One region of the Terrabacter sp. C0L_2 genome, then DNA from elsewhere that is predicted to be linked to it. Evidence: riboswitches for the same ligand, from Rfam matches in the RefSeq annotation. Region 1 holds a riboswitch; each other region holds the start of a gene.
What was found. Region 1 has a riboswitch for cyclic di-AMP ahead of U5C87_RS07255 (C40 family peptidase). Riboswitches for the same ligand answer to the same signal wherever they lie in the genome.

Region 1 (3,938 bases):
ACGAGCGCGCGCAGGCCCTCGGCGTACGCCTTCTGGAGCATGAGCGAGCGGCGCACGTCGGGGTGGTGCGTGATGGTGACGCGCGGCGCGGCCTTGTCGGTCATCTGCGTGAGGTCGGCGCCCTGGACGCGCTCCTTGGCGTACTCGAGCGCGTTGAGGTAGCCGGTGGAGAGCGTGGCGATCGCCTTGGTGCCGACGAACATCCGCGCGTTCTCGATGACCTTGAACATCTGGGCGATGCCGTCGTGGACGTCGCCGAGGAGGGTGCCGACGGCGGGCTCGTGCTCGCCGAAGGTGACCTCGCACGTCGTGCTGACCTTGAGGCCCATCTTGTGCTCGACGTTGGTGACGTGGGCACCGTTGCGCTCGCCCAGCTCACCGGTCTCGAGGTCGACGTGGAACTTCGGGACGATGAAGAGGCTGAGGCCCTTGGTGCCGGGGCCGGCGCCCTCGGGGCGGGCGAGGACGAAGTGGACGACGTTGTCGACCATGTCGGACTCGGCCGAGGTGATGAAGCGCTTGACGCCCGTGATGTGCCACGTGCCGTCGGGCTGCTGGACGGCCTTGGTGCGGCCGGCGCCGACGTCGGAGCCCGCGTCGGGCTCGGTCAGCACCATCGTGGTGTGCCAGGCCTTGTCGACGATGTGCTTGGCCAGCTTCTTCTGGTCGTCGTTGCCGAGGTGCCAGAGCAGGTTGGCGAAGGAGTAGCTCGCCGTGAACATGTGCACGGCCGGGTTGGCGCCGCAGACCATCTCGGCGACGGACCAGCGCAGCGAGGCCGGGACGACCATCCCGCCGAGCTCGGCCGGGACGTCGAGGTTGCCCCAGTCGCCGTCGACGTAGGCCTTGAACGAGCGCTTGAACGACTCGGGCATCGTCACGGTCTGGCTGGCCGGGTCGTAGACCGGCGGGTTGCGGTCGCTGTCGAGCAGGCTGTCGGCCAGCTCGTTCTCGGCGAGGCGCGAGACCTCGCGGAGGATGTCCTTGGCCGCGTCGACGTCGACGTCGGCATAGATGCCCTCTCCGAGGACGTCCTGGCGGTTGAAGACCTCGAACAGGTTGAACTCGAGGTCGCGCACGTTGCTCTTGTAGTGGCCCATCTTCGGGACCCTCCGCGTTCTGTCGCTCGTCGTGCGTCCGCGCTGTCGTCGGCGGGCGCGCCAAGTTACTGGCCGGTCACTTCCATGATGCTACTGACCGGTAACGACCGCAAGAGGGAGGGGTCACAGTTGGGCCACGAGGGGCTGCGGCCCGCACCGATGGCGTATGCCGGGTGGCCGGTCGGGGTCGTCCGTGGAGTCAGGTTGTGGCCGGCTGTCGTCCGGGCGAGGACAACAGAAGGGCCCGGTCGCGGTGACCGGGCCCTTCTGGACTGGAGCAGGCGGCACGAATTGCACGTACGTCTTCCTTCTGGAAGAAGGTTGTTCTGCTACTGAACTACGCCTGCGAGGCGTCGCCAACCGTAGCAACAGACAGGGCCCGACGTCCAAATGCGACGCGCCGTCCCTACGAACCCGTGCGAACGCGACCTCGCCCCAGGCGCACATGGCGCTGTGACCGAGCGACTCGAGTGCGGAGGGTCCGCTCGGCCTATCCATCTGCCCGGTTCGGCGGTCTTTGAGGTGGCAACTCTTGCCAGAATTTGCCCGGACGCGATGCTTTCGTGACCTTCTCTGTCACATTCGATGAATGTTCATCGTCCGGGGTCTTCCCCGGACGGCCCGCCGGACGCCGAGTCCTGTCCACCGGTGGGGCAGTCAAGGAAAAACGGACAGGAGTGGGGGACCCACCTTCGGACCGGCCTGCCAGTCCTCGGGGTGAAGCCGCATCTGCGGCCGGGCAACTTCCGCCCGAACCCGACAGCTCACCTCACAGGCGTGGGAAGGACCCGCCATGTCCACTTCTACCTCTGCACGCCGAATTTCCTTGCAGTCATTGACCATCGCACCACTCGTGACCGCAGCACTGCTGGTCGGGACCGTCGGCACCTCGCCCGCTCCCACAGCCTCCGCGCCGAGCGCCCCGGTAGCACCGGCCGCCTCGGCCCCCGCAACCCGAGCGCCGGTCGAGGTCAGGACGACGTCCGTCGCCTACGTCACCCCGGCGTCCATCGCCATCCCGCGCGGTCTCAAGGCCGTCAGGATCGCGGCCGCACAGAAGGGCAAGCCCTATCGCTGGGGCGGTGCGGGGCCATCGTCCTTCGACTGCTCCGGACTCGTCTACTACGTCTACAAGAAGAGGCTCAACGTCTCACTGCCGCGCACGGCAAATGCCCAGCGCCTCAAGACGATTCGCATCGCGAAGTCGAGCATGCGTCCCGGTGACCTCGTCTTCTTCATGTCCGGCGGTCGCGCCTACCACGTCGGCATCTACGCCGGCGCCGGCAAGGTGTGGCACTCGCCGCGGCCCGGGCAGCGCGTCCAGCTCTCGAAGCTCTGGACGACGAGATGGGTGGCCGGTCGCATCCGCTGACCACCGCGACCCCTCGGCACGCCGGCACCCGGGAGTCGGTGGCTAGCGTGCCGAGGGAGTCGTCGAGTACTTCCACATCCGCTGCAGCACGTAGCGTCCGTCGCCCTGCGGGTCGAGCAGGGCCGGCCGGGCCTGACGGATCATCACCGTCGGCCGGAGCCGGACGTTGACGAGGGTCCTGCCGCGGAAGGACAAGTCGAGGATGACCCCCTCCTGCGTCTCCTGCCACCAGCCCTGGCCGAAGAGGTAGTTGCCCGGACTGACGAGCACGACGTTCGGGTCGGCCGCCGGGCCGCGGACGAGCAAGGGGCCGGCGACGTGGGTGCCGGACCCGATCACGTGGTCGCAGCCCGCCTTGTCGAACCAGCCGAGCTGGCGCTTCTGCACGGGCCAGAGGTCGTCGTGGTACTCCGCGCCGCCCCACCACTGCGGGTTGCAGATGACGAGGTCGGCGCCGGCCGCCTTGGCCCGGCGGACGCCCTCGCGGATGTTGCTCTCGGTGATCCACGGGACGCCGGCGGTGTCGGCGTCAGCCTTGGCCACCCCGGCGACGTCGTTGACGGCCACGAAGCCGACCTTGAGCCCCGCGACCTGCACGTAGGCCGGCTCGATGGCCTCGTCGAGGTCACGGCCCAGGCCCGTCCGCGGGATCTTGTACTTGTCGATGAGGCGCAGCGTCGACTCGATGCCGGCTACGCCCTTGTCGCTCATGTGGTTGGCCGCGAGGTAGACGACGTCGAGCCCCAGGGTGTCGCGCCAGCGGGGCAGCACCGCCTCGGGGACGCTGAAGACCGCCGTGGTGCCGAGCTGTGGCTTCCACGTCGAGTCGGGCACCACCGGGCACTCGTGGTCGGCGATCGCGACGTCCGACCGCTTGATGACCTGGGGTGTGGCGCCGGCGTTGCCCGTGTCGACAGGCAGCACCGAGCGGTAGGGCTCGTGGTCCGGCGGGTCGACGACCGCCGGCGCGGCGTAGCGAGCGGTACCGCCCCCGAAGACCCAGTCCCACCCCCGGCCCCGCGAGACGACCTGCGTCGCCGCGCCGCGGTCGGAGCAGAGGCTGCCGAGGTTGGTCATGGTCCAGACCTGTGAGGAGTCGTATGCCGTCCAGCGCGGGTCGAGGCTCGGCCCGCCGGGCGCTGTGGTCGCCGTGACGGGATAGTCCATCGCTCGCGCCTGCTCGTCACCGAAGAGGTCGGGGCCGAACATGCCGAACGGGCCCTTGCCCCGGATCGAGAGCACCTTGGTCGCCGGCTCGACGAGGCCGGGTGGGAGCAGCGCGATGCGCTTCTGCCCGGCCACGAGGGCCGCAGCGATCTTGTCCGCAGGGACGCACGCCGAGGACGCCTGTGGCGCAGGAAGATCCGGTGCGGTCAGCTTCACACCGCACGGCACGACGAGCGTTCCCTTGCCGGCGAGGTCACGCAGCTCGGCAATGGAGACGTTCGCCTTGAGGTTCGTCAGAC
Region 2 (3,938 bases), 2.0 Mb from region 1:
CCGCCGAGGCGGCCGTCATGTGGGCCATCCCAGCCGGGCTGGTCGGCGCACGCGTCGACTACGTCATCTCGCACCCGACCCAGTTCACCTCGCTGTGGCAGATGCTCGAGGTCTGGCGCGGCGGCATGGCCCTCTTCGGCGGCCTCCTCGGCGGCGTGGCCGGCGCACTCGTCGTGCTGCGCCGGCGCCGCGTCCCGGTCCTGCCGGTCCTGGACGCCGCAGCGGCCCCGCTCGCGGCCGGGATCGCGGTGGGTCGGATCGGTGACCTGCTGCTCGGGGACCACCTCGGGCGGCCACTGACCGGCACGTGGGGCATCGGATACCTGGTCCAGCCCGGCTCGGTCCTCGCACCCGGCTTCTCCCCCAGTCCGGCCCGGGCTCCGGGTCTCGGCGAGAGCTGCACGGACCCGGGCGCGTTCTACGCGGGCTGCGCCTACCACCTCACCCCCGCCTACGACCTGCTCGCCGCCGCCGCGATCGCGCTCCTGCTCGTCCTGGCCTCCCGCTGGATTCGGCCGATGCCCGGCGTCGCGATCAGCATCTTCGCGCTGCTCTACGCCGGGCAACGCCTGGCCCTCGACGCGGCACGCGGGATCGACGAACGACCATTCGCCGGCCTGACCGGCACCCAGCTCATCGCCGCGGTCGTCGTGACGGCCGCAGCCGCGTGGCTCGTCACCACCGCGGCTCGGCTCCGCCGCCGGACGATGACGCGCCCGTCCCGCGACGCGCAGACCCCACTCGAGGGCGAAGCTGAACCCGCAGCCGAGAGCAACCAGGCAGCGCCCGGGTCCGCGTCATCACGGGCGGGAGACCCATCGTGAACGGCCTCCGCCGGCGACACGTCCCCGGTGCCCGCCTGGCGTGGGTGGCCACGGGCGTGGCCGTGCTCGTCACGACGGCCGGGTGCGGCACGTCGGGGGCGAGCTCCGTCGCGGCGCAAGCCCGCTCCGGGGACCGGAAGGGGTACGTCTCCGGCGACGGCAGCGTCGAACGGGTCGACGCCGCCGACCGCGGCCCGGCCCTGGCCCTGGCCGGACCGACCGTCGACGGGCGCACCTGGTCGCTGCAGGAGCACTCCGGTCAGGTCGTCGTCGTCAACGTGTGGGGCTCGTGGTGCCCGCCGTGCATCACCGAGACCCCCGCGCTCGAGAAGGCCTACCGGACCCTGACCGCCCGGTACCAGGACGTCGCGTTCATCGGGCTGGACACCAAGGAGGGCCCCGAGTCCGCTCTCGCGTTCATCCGCGCGAACCACGTCCCGTACCCGTCGCTCGCCTACGACGGGGGGCAGCGGATGCTGTCGCTCAACGGCAAGGCCGCCGCCACCCCGACGACGTTGGTCCTGGACCGCCAGCACCGGATCGCGGCCCGCGTGCTCGGGCCGGTGACCGCCGCGACGCTGGGCGGGCTCGTCGAGGACGTGCGGGCCGGATGACGCCCACCGACCTGACGGCCGCCCCGGTCCTGGTGGCACTCGGCGTCGCCGCGCTCGCTGGCGTCGTCTCGTTCGCGTCCCCGTGCGTGCTGCCGCTCGTTCCCGGCTTCCTCGGGTACGTGACCGGGCTGTCCGACCAGCCGCTCGCTGACCGCCGCCGCGGTCGGATGGTCCTGGGGGCGCTGCTGTTCGTGCTCGGCTTCAGCACCGTCTTCCTCGTCGGCGCCGGGATCGTCGCGGCCGCGTCCCTGACGCTGCAGGAACACCAGTCCGGCCTTCTGCGAGTCAGCGGCGCGGTCGTCGTCATCACCGCCCTGGTCTCTCTCGGGGTCGGCCGCTCCTGGTCGCTGACGCCCCGGTGGCGCCCACCCACCGGGCTGGGCGGTGCGCCGCTGCTCGGCGTCGCCTTCGGGATCGGGTGGGGACCCTGCCAGGGCCCGACACTCGCGGCGATCCTCGCCATGGCCGCTCCCCTGTCCGCGCAGTCCGGCACGGTCACCCGCGGCGTCGCCCTCGCCCTCGCCTACTGCCTCGGCCTCGGCCTTCCCTTCCTGGCCATGGCAGCCGGGTACGAACGAGCGAGCCGAGCCAGCGAGTGGCTGCGTCGACACCGGCAACCCATCCGGCTGACCGGCGCCATCGTCCTGCTCACCGTCGGGACCCTCATGCTCGGCGGTCTCTGGGAACCGGTCATCACGTGGCTCCAGTCACGCCTCATCAACAACTTCCAGACGGTCATCTGAACGCCCTGACCAACCGTCCCCGCCACTCCCCCCAGCCGCACCACCTGCGCACCGAGACCTCGACCGAAAGAAGGACCGACCGACACCCTCCACACCCTCCACACCCTCCACCACCCATGACATGACCGACCCGACCGGGCCCACGGCCCGACGGACATCCCTGAGCAGGCGAGCTACCCGTCGTACTCGCCCTGCACCCAGCCCACTCCGGGCACTCACCGAGGCGCCGAATCCTGCCACCTCGAGGAGTCCACACCCACCACGCACGGCAGGAACGGGGAAACCACCACCGGACACGCAGCCGCGACGTCCTCGGGGTGAAGCCGACGCTCACGCGCCGGCCGGGTCACCACCTCCGACCCGAACCCGACAGCTAACCCCGCAGGCGCGAGAGAGGCCACCGATGAACACCACCCGACGTCCCGGCCGGCACCGACCCCCCGGCAAACCCAACCCGCTCACCGAGCTTGGAACCCTCGCCCGCGAGTCCGCGCAGCCTGCCATGAAGGGGGCCGCGATCCTTGCCGCCACCGGCGGGCTCATCAGCACGCTGGCCCCGTCGGCCTCGGCCGAGAGCAGCTCGAGCGCCAGCGCGCCCGCCGTCACCGGCCCCGCCTCCGCGACGACGTCCGGCAGCGCGACGGCAGTGCCCGGCATGACCGCCCGGCCGGCGCTCACCTCGATCGGGTTCACCCCGAAGCCGAAGGCCGTGAACGCACCGGCCGCGACGGTCATCACCGACGTCGCCGTGCAGCAGAAGCGCGACGCGGCCCACCGGGCGGCGGCCGCCAGACGGGAAGCGCAGGCCCGTGCCTCCCGCGACCAGGCGCGACGAGCGCTGAGCGGGTCCGCGTCCGCGGACACCAGCGTGGGCGTCTCCGTCCCACGCGCAAGCGCAGGCGGTCGCTCCTCGTACAACTGGGGATCACCCGGGCAGTGCACGTGGGGCGTGCTCAACAAGTGGTACCAGTCCGAGGGCTACTACCCCGGTGGCTGGACCGGCAACGCCCTCGTCTGGGGCACGCGAGCCGCGGACGCCGGATACACCGTCAGCGGGACGCCCCGGACGCGGTCGGTCGTCGTGATGCAGCCGGGCGTGCACGGCTCGTCGAGCGCCGGTCACCTCGGCTGGGTCACCGCGGTGAACGGAGACCAGGTCACCATCATCGAGATGAACGCGCTGGCCGGACCGTTCAACTACAACACCCGAACCGTCACGGACATCAGCGGCATGCAGTACATCTACGCTCCGTAGGACCGCTGCCACGACCGGGCCTGCGGGCGCCCCCGCTCGACGCGGGGGCGCCCGCACGCGGGCTGCGGCTCGACCGACATCGTCGGCTCGCTGCACCCAAGGCCCGGTCAGCCCGGTCAGCCCGGTCAGCCCGGTCAGCCCGGTGGGCCATTCCAACGGGGATGGGCAGGGATGCATGTTGCCTGCGTTTCGCCCCGCATCTCAGGTCCGTCGATGCCACCGCCCAGGTGGGCCTCCCCGTCAGGAATCTCGAAGGGCCCTCTGGACATGTCTCACGCCTGTAGCTGAACCCGTGAACAGCCATGGCATCATCTCGGCCATGCGACGGAGAACGACTGAGTCAGCCCTCGAGCGCACGTCGCCGGTCGCTCCGCGGTTCTACACGCTGAGCGACGTCGCGACCCTGCTCGCGAGCACCGAGGCCCAGGTGTACGCGTTCGTGCGCACCGGGGACCTGCCCGCGATCAAGATCGGCGGCCGCGGCCAGTGGCGCATCGAGATC
Region 3 (3,938 bases), 510 kb from region 1:
GCAGCTGCGCGACGAGGCACCGGCCGGGGTCGACGCCGCCGTGTCGTTCGGCCGCCCGGCCGCCGACGAGGCGTCCTGACCGAGGGCGTATGCCGTCCCGCCCGGTGGGTGCGCCTCAGACGGTCTGCGTGGCCACGCCGCGAAGGAGGGCGAGGTAGTCCTCGACGGGACGCGCACCCGACACGGCGGCATACCCGTTGGCGACGACGAAGGGCGTCGACGTGACGCCCATCGAGCGGGCCTGCTGCTCGTCGGCGCGCACCTGCTCGGCGTACTCGTCGGACGCGAGCACGGAGGACACGCGCCGCTCGTCGAGGCCGCACTCGGCGGAGAGCCGCTGGAGCACCTCGTGGTCGTCGATGGCCAGCCCCTCACCGAAGTGGGCGGAGTGGAAGCGCTCGACGGCCGCGGACCGCAGGGCCGGACCGCCCATCTCGCCGGCGAGGGCGCAGAGCCGGTGGGCGTCGAAGGTGTTGGCGCGCACGGCGCGGTCCCAGTCGAAGAGGAGGTCGTCGGCCTCGGCGACCTCGCTCGCCTTGGCGTTCATGAGCCGGCCGGCACCCGCGTCGCCCCCGTGCCGCACCGAGAGGTGCTCGCTGACGGGTACCGCCCCACCCACGGGCACGTCGGGGTCGAGCTCGAACGACCGCAGCCGCACCGTGACGTCGTGCGGGCGCTCGAAGGCGGCGACGGCGGCCTCGACACGCCGCTTGGCCACCCACGAGTAGGGGCAGACCAGGTCACTCCAGAGGTCGAGCTCGATGAGGGTCGTGGACTCGGCGGCAGGCTGGTCGGTCATCAGCTCAGTCAACCACGGGTCCGAAAAGCGCTGCACCCCCACCGGTGACCGGTGGGGGCGCAGCGAACAAGCGGAGGGGGCGGCTCAGAAGCGGCCGTAGCCCGACGGGGTCGTCCAGATCGAGTGGTTGCCGATCACGGTGCCGGTGCGCTGGGCGTCGATCATGCGACCGGGGCTGACGTAGATGCCCACGTGGTAGGCCGGCGAGCCGAAGAAGACGAGGTCTCCGGGGCTCGGGTTGCTGACGCGCGTCGCGGCGGCCTGCTGCGCCGACGCCGTGCGCGGGATCGAGATCCCGGCCTGGCGGTAGACGTAGGAGGTGAAGCCGGAGCAGTCGAAGCCCGACGGCGACGAGCCGCCGTAGACGTACGGGACGCCGAAGAAGGACTGCGCGATGCCGACGATGCCGCTGGCGGTCGGCGCCGGTGCGGGTGCGGGGGCGTTGAGGGCGACACGCGTGGCCGACCGCGAGGCGCGCTCGGTCGCGGCCTGGCGCTCGGCGGCAGCCTTGGCAGCGGCCTTCTTCTCAGCGCGAGCCGTCTTGACCTGGATGTCTTCGATGACGACCGGCTTGACGTTGGCCTGCTTGAGCGCGGGCTTGGCGAAGCCGATGGCGGAGAGGGCGTTGCCGGCCTTGAGCGTGCCGACGGCGGGGCCGACGGCTGCGGGGGCGGCGACGGCGCTGCTCGAACCGTCGGCTGCGTTCGCCGTGCCGGCGAACGAGGCGACGAGGCCACCCGAGGCGGCCACGATCGCGGCACCCTTCACGGCGGGCTGAGCAGACTCCTTGGCGATCGTCTTGAGCTCTGCGATCGCGTTGAATCGACCGGGGGCGCGGTGGCGCCCGGGAACGTTCTGAGCCACGGTTGACCTCTCGACGCCTACGAGGTGAGCTGTCGGGTTCGGGCTTGAGGTACTGCCCGGCCTTCGCTCGGACCAGGTTCGGTCCACGGAGGGCTTCACCCCGAGGGCGTCTCTCGACGTCCGGAGAAAGTGGTTCCCCCGCTCCTGCCATGCGGTTCGTGCTGAGCCTCGGGTCGATGGCAGGACTAGGCGGTTCGACCCACGGCACTCACTCGACGGGGAGAGCAAGTGGGGCCAACCGTACCCAAGACCCCCAGCCTTGTCACCTCCGAGTTCCCACTCGTCACAGAATTTTTCCGAGGCTCTCGAGGGGCTCGTGGCGCGCTGTGGCAAGGACTGACAAAAGGGTCCGGCAGCAGGGGGCAAACCCCCACAGACCGACCCCCGCCACAGCGGGGAACGGCCAGGACCGACCGGCGTCAGGCGGCCTGGCAGAAGACGTGGACGGCGACGTCGTCGGGCAGCGACACGCCCGTCGAGGGCTCGCTGCCCTCACGGACGGCCACGACGCGGCCCCCGTCCCGCACGACCTCGACGCGGGCCCCGGGCACGACGCCGGCGCTCGTCAGCAGCGCGAGCGCCTCGGGGTCGACCTGCACGGGCTCGCCGATGCGGCGGATCGTGACGACGGCCGGGGCGTCCTTGACCGCCGCGGTCAGGGTGCTGAGGCCGGTGAGGAAGTCCTCGTCCTGGCGCACACCGAGCTCGTCGAGCCCCGGGATCGGGTTGCCGTAGGGCGACTCGAGACCCTCGCCGATGAGGCCGAGGATCTTGCGCTCGACCTTCTCGGACATGACGTGCTCCCAGCGGCACGCCTCGTCGTGGGCATACTCCCACTCGAGGCCGATGACGTCGACGAGCAGGCGCTCGGCGAGCCGGTGCTTGCGCATGACGCGGGTGGCGAGCAGCCGGCCGTGGTCGGACAGCTCGAGGTGCCGGTCGCCCGAGACCGCGACGAGCCCGTCGCGCTCCATGCGGGCCACCGTCTGCGACACCGTGGGACCGGAGTGGCCGAGACGCTCGGCGATGCGCGCGCGCAGGGGGACGATGCCCTCCTCCTCGAGCTCGAAGATGGTGCGCAGGTACATCTCGGTGGTGTCGATCAGGTCCGTCACGGTCATACCTTCTCAGAGTCGGAGAGCGCTCAGGGACCGCTCGTCGCAGCGCCGCGGTCGCCGACCCGGGTCGGGTCGTGCCGAGGCACCCAGATGCGCAGCCACCCCGCCCCGACGACGGCGCCCACGCCGAGCACGACGGCGGAGGCGCCGAGGGACATGATGGCGCTCAGCCCTGACAACGCCAGCGGCCCCGCTGCCCTTCCCAGGTCGGCGCAGAGGCGCCACCCGCCGAGGAACTGCGCGCGCCCGTCGGCCGGCGACGCGTCGGCCCCGAGCGTCATGATGAGGCCCGCGCCGAGCCCGTTGCCGACCCCCAGCACGGTCGCCGCGGCCGTCACGGCGACGAGGCTCGTCGCAAGGGGCATGAGCGCCATGCCGAGACCGAGCACGAGCATGCTCGGGACCGCGGCGGCCACCCGGCCGTAGCGGTCCATCAGCCACCCGGAGGGGTAGAAGAGCAGCATGTCGATGGCGCCGGCCACGCCGAAGACGAGCGAGGTCTGCGCGGGCGAGAAGCCGACCGACTCGGCCCACAGCGGGACGAGCGCCTCACGGATGGCGCGGGCCCCGGCCACGCACATCGCGCCGGTGCCCAGCGTCAGCAGCACGTGTCGGTGCTGCAGGAGCACCGACACGACGCTGCGCGGTGGGCCACCACCCGCGACGCGGTGGGCCGATCCCGTGATGTCGGGTGCGACGAGGACGAGGACGAAGGCGGCGATGCTCGCGACGCCGCCCACGGCATACGCGGACTCCGTGCCCCACCGCACGATGGCGAGCGACCCGATGAACGGGCCGAGGAAGTAGCCGATGCGGTGGACCCCGCCGAGCGTCGACAGGGCCCGCGCGCGCATCGCGACCGGCACGGCCTCGGTGAGGTAGGCCTGCCGGGCCAGCCCGAAGAGGGAGCCGGCGAGGCCGATGACGAGGACGCCGACGAAGAGCATGACGAGACCGCCCGCGAGCGCAGAGACGAGCATCCCGACCGCCTCGACGACGGCGGCGACGAGGAGCGCGCGACGCTCACCGATGCGGGCGGCGAGCGCCCCCGACGGCAGGTCACCGAGCAGCTGACCGACGCCCATCATCGCGACGAGCAGCGCGGCCACCCCCACCGACGCACCGAGCTCGCGCGCCGAGACGGCCACGATCGGGGA
Region 4 (3,938 bases), 740 kb from region 1:
AGCGCGCCGCCTACCGCTGGTCGTGCGAGGTGTCGGTCTACCTCGCGACCGACCGGCAGGGACGGGGTGGTGGCCGTAGGCTCTACGAGGCGCTGCTCGAGCGGCTGACTTCACGCGGCTACCGGATGGCCGCCGCGGGGATGACCCAGCCCAACGAGGCGAGCGGCCGCCTCCACGCGGCGATGGGTTTCGAGCCGGTCGGCACCTACCGCGCCATCGGCTGGAAGCTCGGCGCCCCGCGCGACGTCCTCTGGGTGCAGCGCGCGCTCGGCGACCCCCTCGCCCCGGGCGAGACACCGCCCGAGCCCACCTGACCCGCGCGCGAAAGTGCCCACTCGACGTGAGACGTCGAGTGGGCACTTCGTCACCAGCGGTCGTATGCCGCGTGGCCGGGCTGGTCAGGCCGTGTCGAGCCGATGTCAGGGGAGGGCGGGGTAGTCCGTGTAGCCCTCGGCGCCGCCACCGTAGAAGGTCTGCGGGTTCGGCTCGTTGAGCGCGGCACCCTCGCGCCAGCGACGGACGAGGTCCGGGTTGGCGAGGAACTCGCGGCCCACGGCGACGGCGTCACCGAGGTCGCGCTCGAGGATGTCCTCGACGTCGGCGAGCTCGGTCACCTTGCCGAAGCCGGTGTTGAGGATGACCGGACCGCCGAAGCGCTTGCGCAGGTCGCGCACGATGTCGGACTCCGGGTCGCCGAGGATGCTGAGGTAGGCGAGGCCGAGCGGCGCGATGCCCTCGACGAGCGACTCGTAGGTCGCGGCGGTGTCGGCCTCGTCCTCCTCGAGCACGCCCTGGATGTTGTGCGCGGGCGAGATGCGGATGCCGACGCGGTCGGCGCCGATCGCCTCGGCCACGGCCTTCGTGATCTCGACGGTCAGGCGCGCGCGGTTCTCGGGCGAGCCGCCGTAGGCGTCGGTGCGCTGGTTGCTGCTCGGGGCGAGGAACTGGTGCGGCAGGTAGCCGTTGGCGGCGTGGACCTCGACGCCGTCGAGCCCGGCCGCGACGGCCTGACGCGCAGCGTGGACGAACTCGGCCACGAGCGCGGGGATCTCGTCGGTCTCGAGGGCGCGCGGGACGGCATACGCCTGCTGACCCTTCGGGGTCACGATCTCGCCCGGCGCGGCGATGGCGCTCGGGGCGACGCTCTCGAGGCCACCCTTGTTGTCGGGATGGGCGACGCGGCCGGCGTGCATGAGCTGGACGACGACGTGGCCGCCGCCCTGGTGCACGGCGTCGGCGACGAGGCGCCAGCCGGCGACCTGCTCGTCGGAGTGCATGCCGGGGGTGTCGAGGTAGCCCTGGCCGACGGCGCTCGGCTGGGTGCCCTCGGTGATGATGAGGCCGGCGCTGGCGCGCTGGCCGTAGTACTCGGCGTTGAGCTCTGTCGGCGCCTGGCCCTCGCCCGCGCGGTTGCGCGTCAGCGGTGCCATGACGAAGCGCTGGGGGAGGTCCCAGCGGCCGATGCGGATGCTCTCGAAGGCCGTGGACACAGGCCTGCTCCTCACGTGTAGGGGGCTGTCGATGACGGTTGGCGGCACCACCGTGATCGATGGAGCCTTCAACTACCTAGTCGACAAGGCGTGCAGGGCGGCGATCATTCCCGCGTGTCCAGGGTTGGGCGTGTGGGCGATCCCACCCGCCTGCGGCGTTCGTGGCGGCAGGTCGGTGGGGACATGACGAAGGGGAGGATGCCGCAGCATCCTCCCCTTCGCGTGCGCTCAGTTCGCGTGGAACTCCGCGGTCATCGACGGACCGTCACGGCGCGTAGATGTACTTCATGCCGGGACCGTCGGTCAGCGTGCGCGTGTTGTAGTTGTACGCGCCGGCGAGGGCGTTCATCTCGATGATGGTGACCTGGTTGCCGCTGACGCCGGTGACCCAGGCGACGTGGCCGACGCTCGAGGAGCCGTGGACGCCGGGCTCCATGACGAGGATCGAGCGCGTGCGGGGCGTGCCGCTCACGGTGTAGCCCGCGGAGGCTGCGCCGGTGTCCCAGACCATCGCGTTGCCGGTCCAGCCGCCGGGGTAGTAGCCCTCGGACTTGTACCACTGGGCGAGAGCGCCCCAGGTGCACTGGCCCGCGGTGGCCCAGTTGTGCGAGGAACGCATGCCGGACGAGGCGCTCGGCACGTTGCCGTTGACCGTCGACTTGACCGACGAGGTGGTGCCGGTCAGCGTGCGGCGGGTCAGGTCCCGCGAGGCGCGCTGTGCGGCGAGCTTGCGCTCGGCGGCCGCCTTCTTGGCGGCGGCGCGCTCGGTCTTGACCTGGACGTCCTCGATGACCTGCGGCTTCGGCTTGGCGACGCGCTGGGCGACGGACTGCTGCACCGCGGGGGCGTAGCCGATCTTCGACAGGGCGGTCGACACGGCGGGAGCCGCGGCGGTCGCGGGGCCGACAGCAGCCGGGGCCGCGGCCTCGGAGCCTGCAGCAGCGACGTTGCCCGAGTTGGGCGACAGGGTGTCGGCGCTCGCCGGGTTGGCGAAGGTGGCGACGAGGCCACCCGTGGCGGCGACGACGGCACCGGCCTTCATGGCCGGCTGAGCCGACTCACGGGCGAGGAGCTTGAGTTCGTTGAGGGGATTGTGGCGGCCAGGTGCACGGTGGCGACCGCGGATGTTCTCTGAGTTCACGCTTGATGCCTCTCCGCGCCTACGAAGTTAGCTGTCGGGTTCGGGCGGAAAGGTGCCCGGCCTCGGACCCGAGAGACGTGACTTCGTCGCGCGGGGGCCAAGGCTTAACCCCAAGGACGTCCGGAGTCGTTGCGCCGGACGCCCGGAGAAACGTGTGGTTCCTCCGCTCCTGTCACAAGGTTTGATCTCTCTCGTCAGGCGGTGACAGGACTAGGCGGTCCACCTCACGAGAGCCCGACCTGGTGGCCGGACTTGGGAAGAGTAAACGAGTCAACTGGCAAATGTCACGCCACGGTAACGACGACGCGCGGGGAACGCCCCTGAATGTCCGGAGTGCGTGCCTATACCCGCGCTTTACCTTGCGTTGGCTGAGACGTGGATCACAGCGGATCGTCGTATCTCGACATGAGGCGGCGGGTAGTCCGCCGGACCCTGGGAGCTGGCCCGACGGCATACCTCGGGTGGTCGCCGCCGCGCGGCCTCAGCTCGTGCCGGTGAGGTGGCCGAAGACCACGACGTTGTCGCGGTACTCGTTGCGGCTGTCGGTCGGCCCACCGCACGTCACGAGACGGATCTCCGCCTTGGTGAAGTCGCCCCGATAGACGGCCTCGGTCGGGAACTGCGTCTTCCTGTAGGCCGCGACCTTGTCGACGGTGAAGCGCAGGTGCGTGCCGTCGCGGCGCGACACCTTGACGACGTCGCCGGCGCGGACCCTGCCGAGCTCGTAGAAGATGCCCGGCACCCCGGACGGGGTGTCGACGTGCGCGGCGAGGACCGCGGGGCCGAGCTGCCCCGGGGTGGGGCCGGCGTCGTAGAGGCCGACCTCCTGGGCCGTGCCAGGCACCGAGATCGTGCCGTCACGCTGGATGCTGAGCGGCACGAAGTGCGACGAGCGCACCCCGATCGACGGGATCTCGATCGACGTCGGCTCGGACGCCTCGAGGAAGTCCCCGAAGCCGTTGGGGTCGCTCGCGCCCGGCTCGGCGCTCGGCCTGGTGCCTGCCGAGGTGCTCGAAGATGGGCCGGCTGACGGTGTCCCGCCCTGACCCGGGGAGGTCGGCGGGCTCGAGGTGGACGTGCCGGCCGAGGGCACCCCGGCCGCCGCAGGCTGCGGCGGGCCGGGGGTCCCCGACGTCCCTCGGAGGCCGAGGACGAGCGCGATGACCCCGACGACGACCAAGACGGCCGTGACCGCGACGGCTGCCCTGACACCCGCGCCACTCACGCCACTTCGGCGGGCGGGGCGGGTGGGGCGGTCACCGTCCGGGGACTGGGTGCGCTCGCTCACGGGAGGAGTCCCGTCGCTC

Region 2: another riboswitch for cyclic di-AMP. It lies ahead of U5C87_RS16105 (CHAP domain-containing protein); the one in region 1 lies ahead of U5C87_RS07255 (C40 family peptidase).
Region 3: another riboswitch for cyclic di-AMP. It lies ahead of U5C87_RS09615 (C40 family peptidase); the one in region 1 lies ahead of U5C87_RS07255 (C40 family peptidase).
Region 4: another riboswitch for cyclic di-AMP. It lies ahead of U5C87_RS03795 (CHAP domain-containing protein); the one in region 1 lies ahead of U5C87_RS07255 (C40 family peptidase).

The regions. Positions count from the first base shown of each region.
Region 1 is NZ_CP143557.1:1,549,733-1,553,670, forward strand. Features, by position in the region: gene U5C87_RS07245 (acyl-CoA dehydrogenase) at 1-1,100, opposite strand, end outside; tRNA gene U5C87_RS07250 (tRNA-Gly) at 1,374-1,447, opposite strand; cyclic di-AMP (ydaO/yuaA leader) riboswitch at 1,730-1,887, shown strand; gene U5C87_RS07255 (C40 family peptidase) at 1,954-2,472, shown strand; gene U5C87_RS07260 (CapA family protein) at 2,515-3,938, opposite strand, start outside.
Region 2 is NZ_CP143557.1:3,503,040-3,506,977, forward strand. Features, by position in the region: gene U5C87_RS16090 (prolipoprotein diacylglyceryl transferase family protein) at 1-824, shown strand, start outside; gene U5C87_RS16095 (TlpA family protein disulfide reductase) at 821-1,438, shown strand; gene U5C87_RS16100 (cytochrome c biogenesis CcdA family protein) at 1,435-2,181, shown strand; cyclic di-AMP (ydaO/yuaA leader) riboswitch at 2,396-2,582, shown strand; gene U5C87_RS16105 (CHAP domain-containing protein) at 2,585-3,436, shown strand; gene U5C87_RS16110 (helix-turn-helix domain-containing protein) at 3,756-3,938, shown strand, end outside.
Region 3 is NZ_CP143557.1:2,064,238-2,068,175, reverse strand. Features, by position in the region: gene U5C87_RS09625 (carboxymuconolactone decarboxylase family protein) at 1-79, shown strand, start outside; gene U5C87_RS09620 (DsbA family oxidoreductase) at 116-799, opposite strand; gene U5C87_RS09615 (C40 family peptidase) at 884-1,663, opposite strand; cyclic di-AMP (ydaO/yuaA leader) riboswitch at 1,666-1,830, opposite strand; gene U5C87_RS09610 (metal-dependent transcriptional regulator) at 2,083-2,778, opposite strand; gene U5C87_RS09605 (MFS transporter) at 2,808-3,938, opposite strand, start outside.
Region 4 is NZ_CP143557.1:812,230-816,167, reverse strand. Features, by position in the region: gene U5C87_RS03805 (GNAT family N-acetyltransferase) at 1-314, shown strand, start outside; gene U5C87_RS03800 (alkene reductase) at 420-1,490, opposite strand; gene U5C87_RS03795 (CHAP domain-containing protein) at 1,756-2,631, opposite strand; cyclic di-AMP (ydaO/yuaA leader) riboswitch at 2,636-2,828, opposite strand; gene U5C87_RS03790 (sortase domain-containing protein) at 3,113-3,919, opposite strand; gene U5C87_RS03785 (hypothetical protein) at 3,937-3,938, opposite strand, start outside.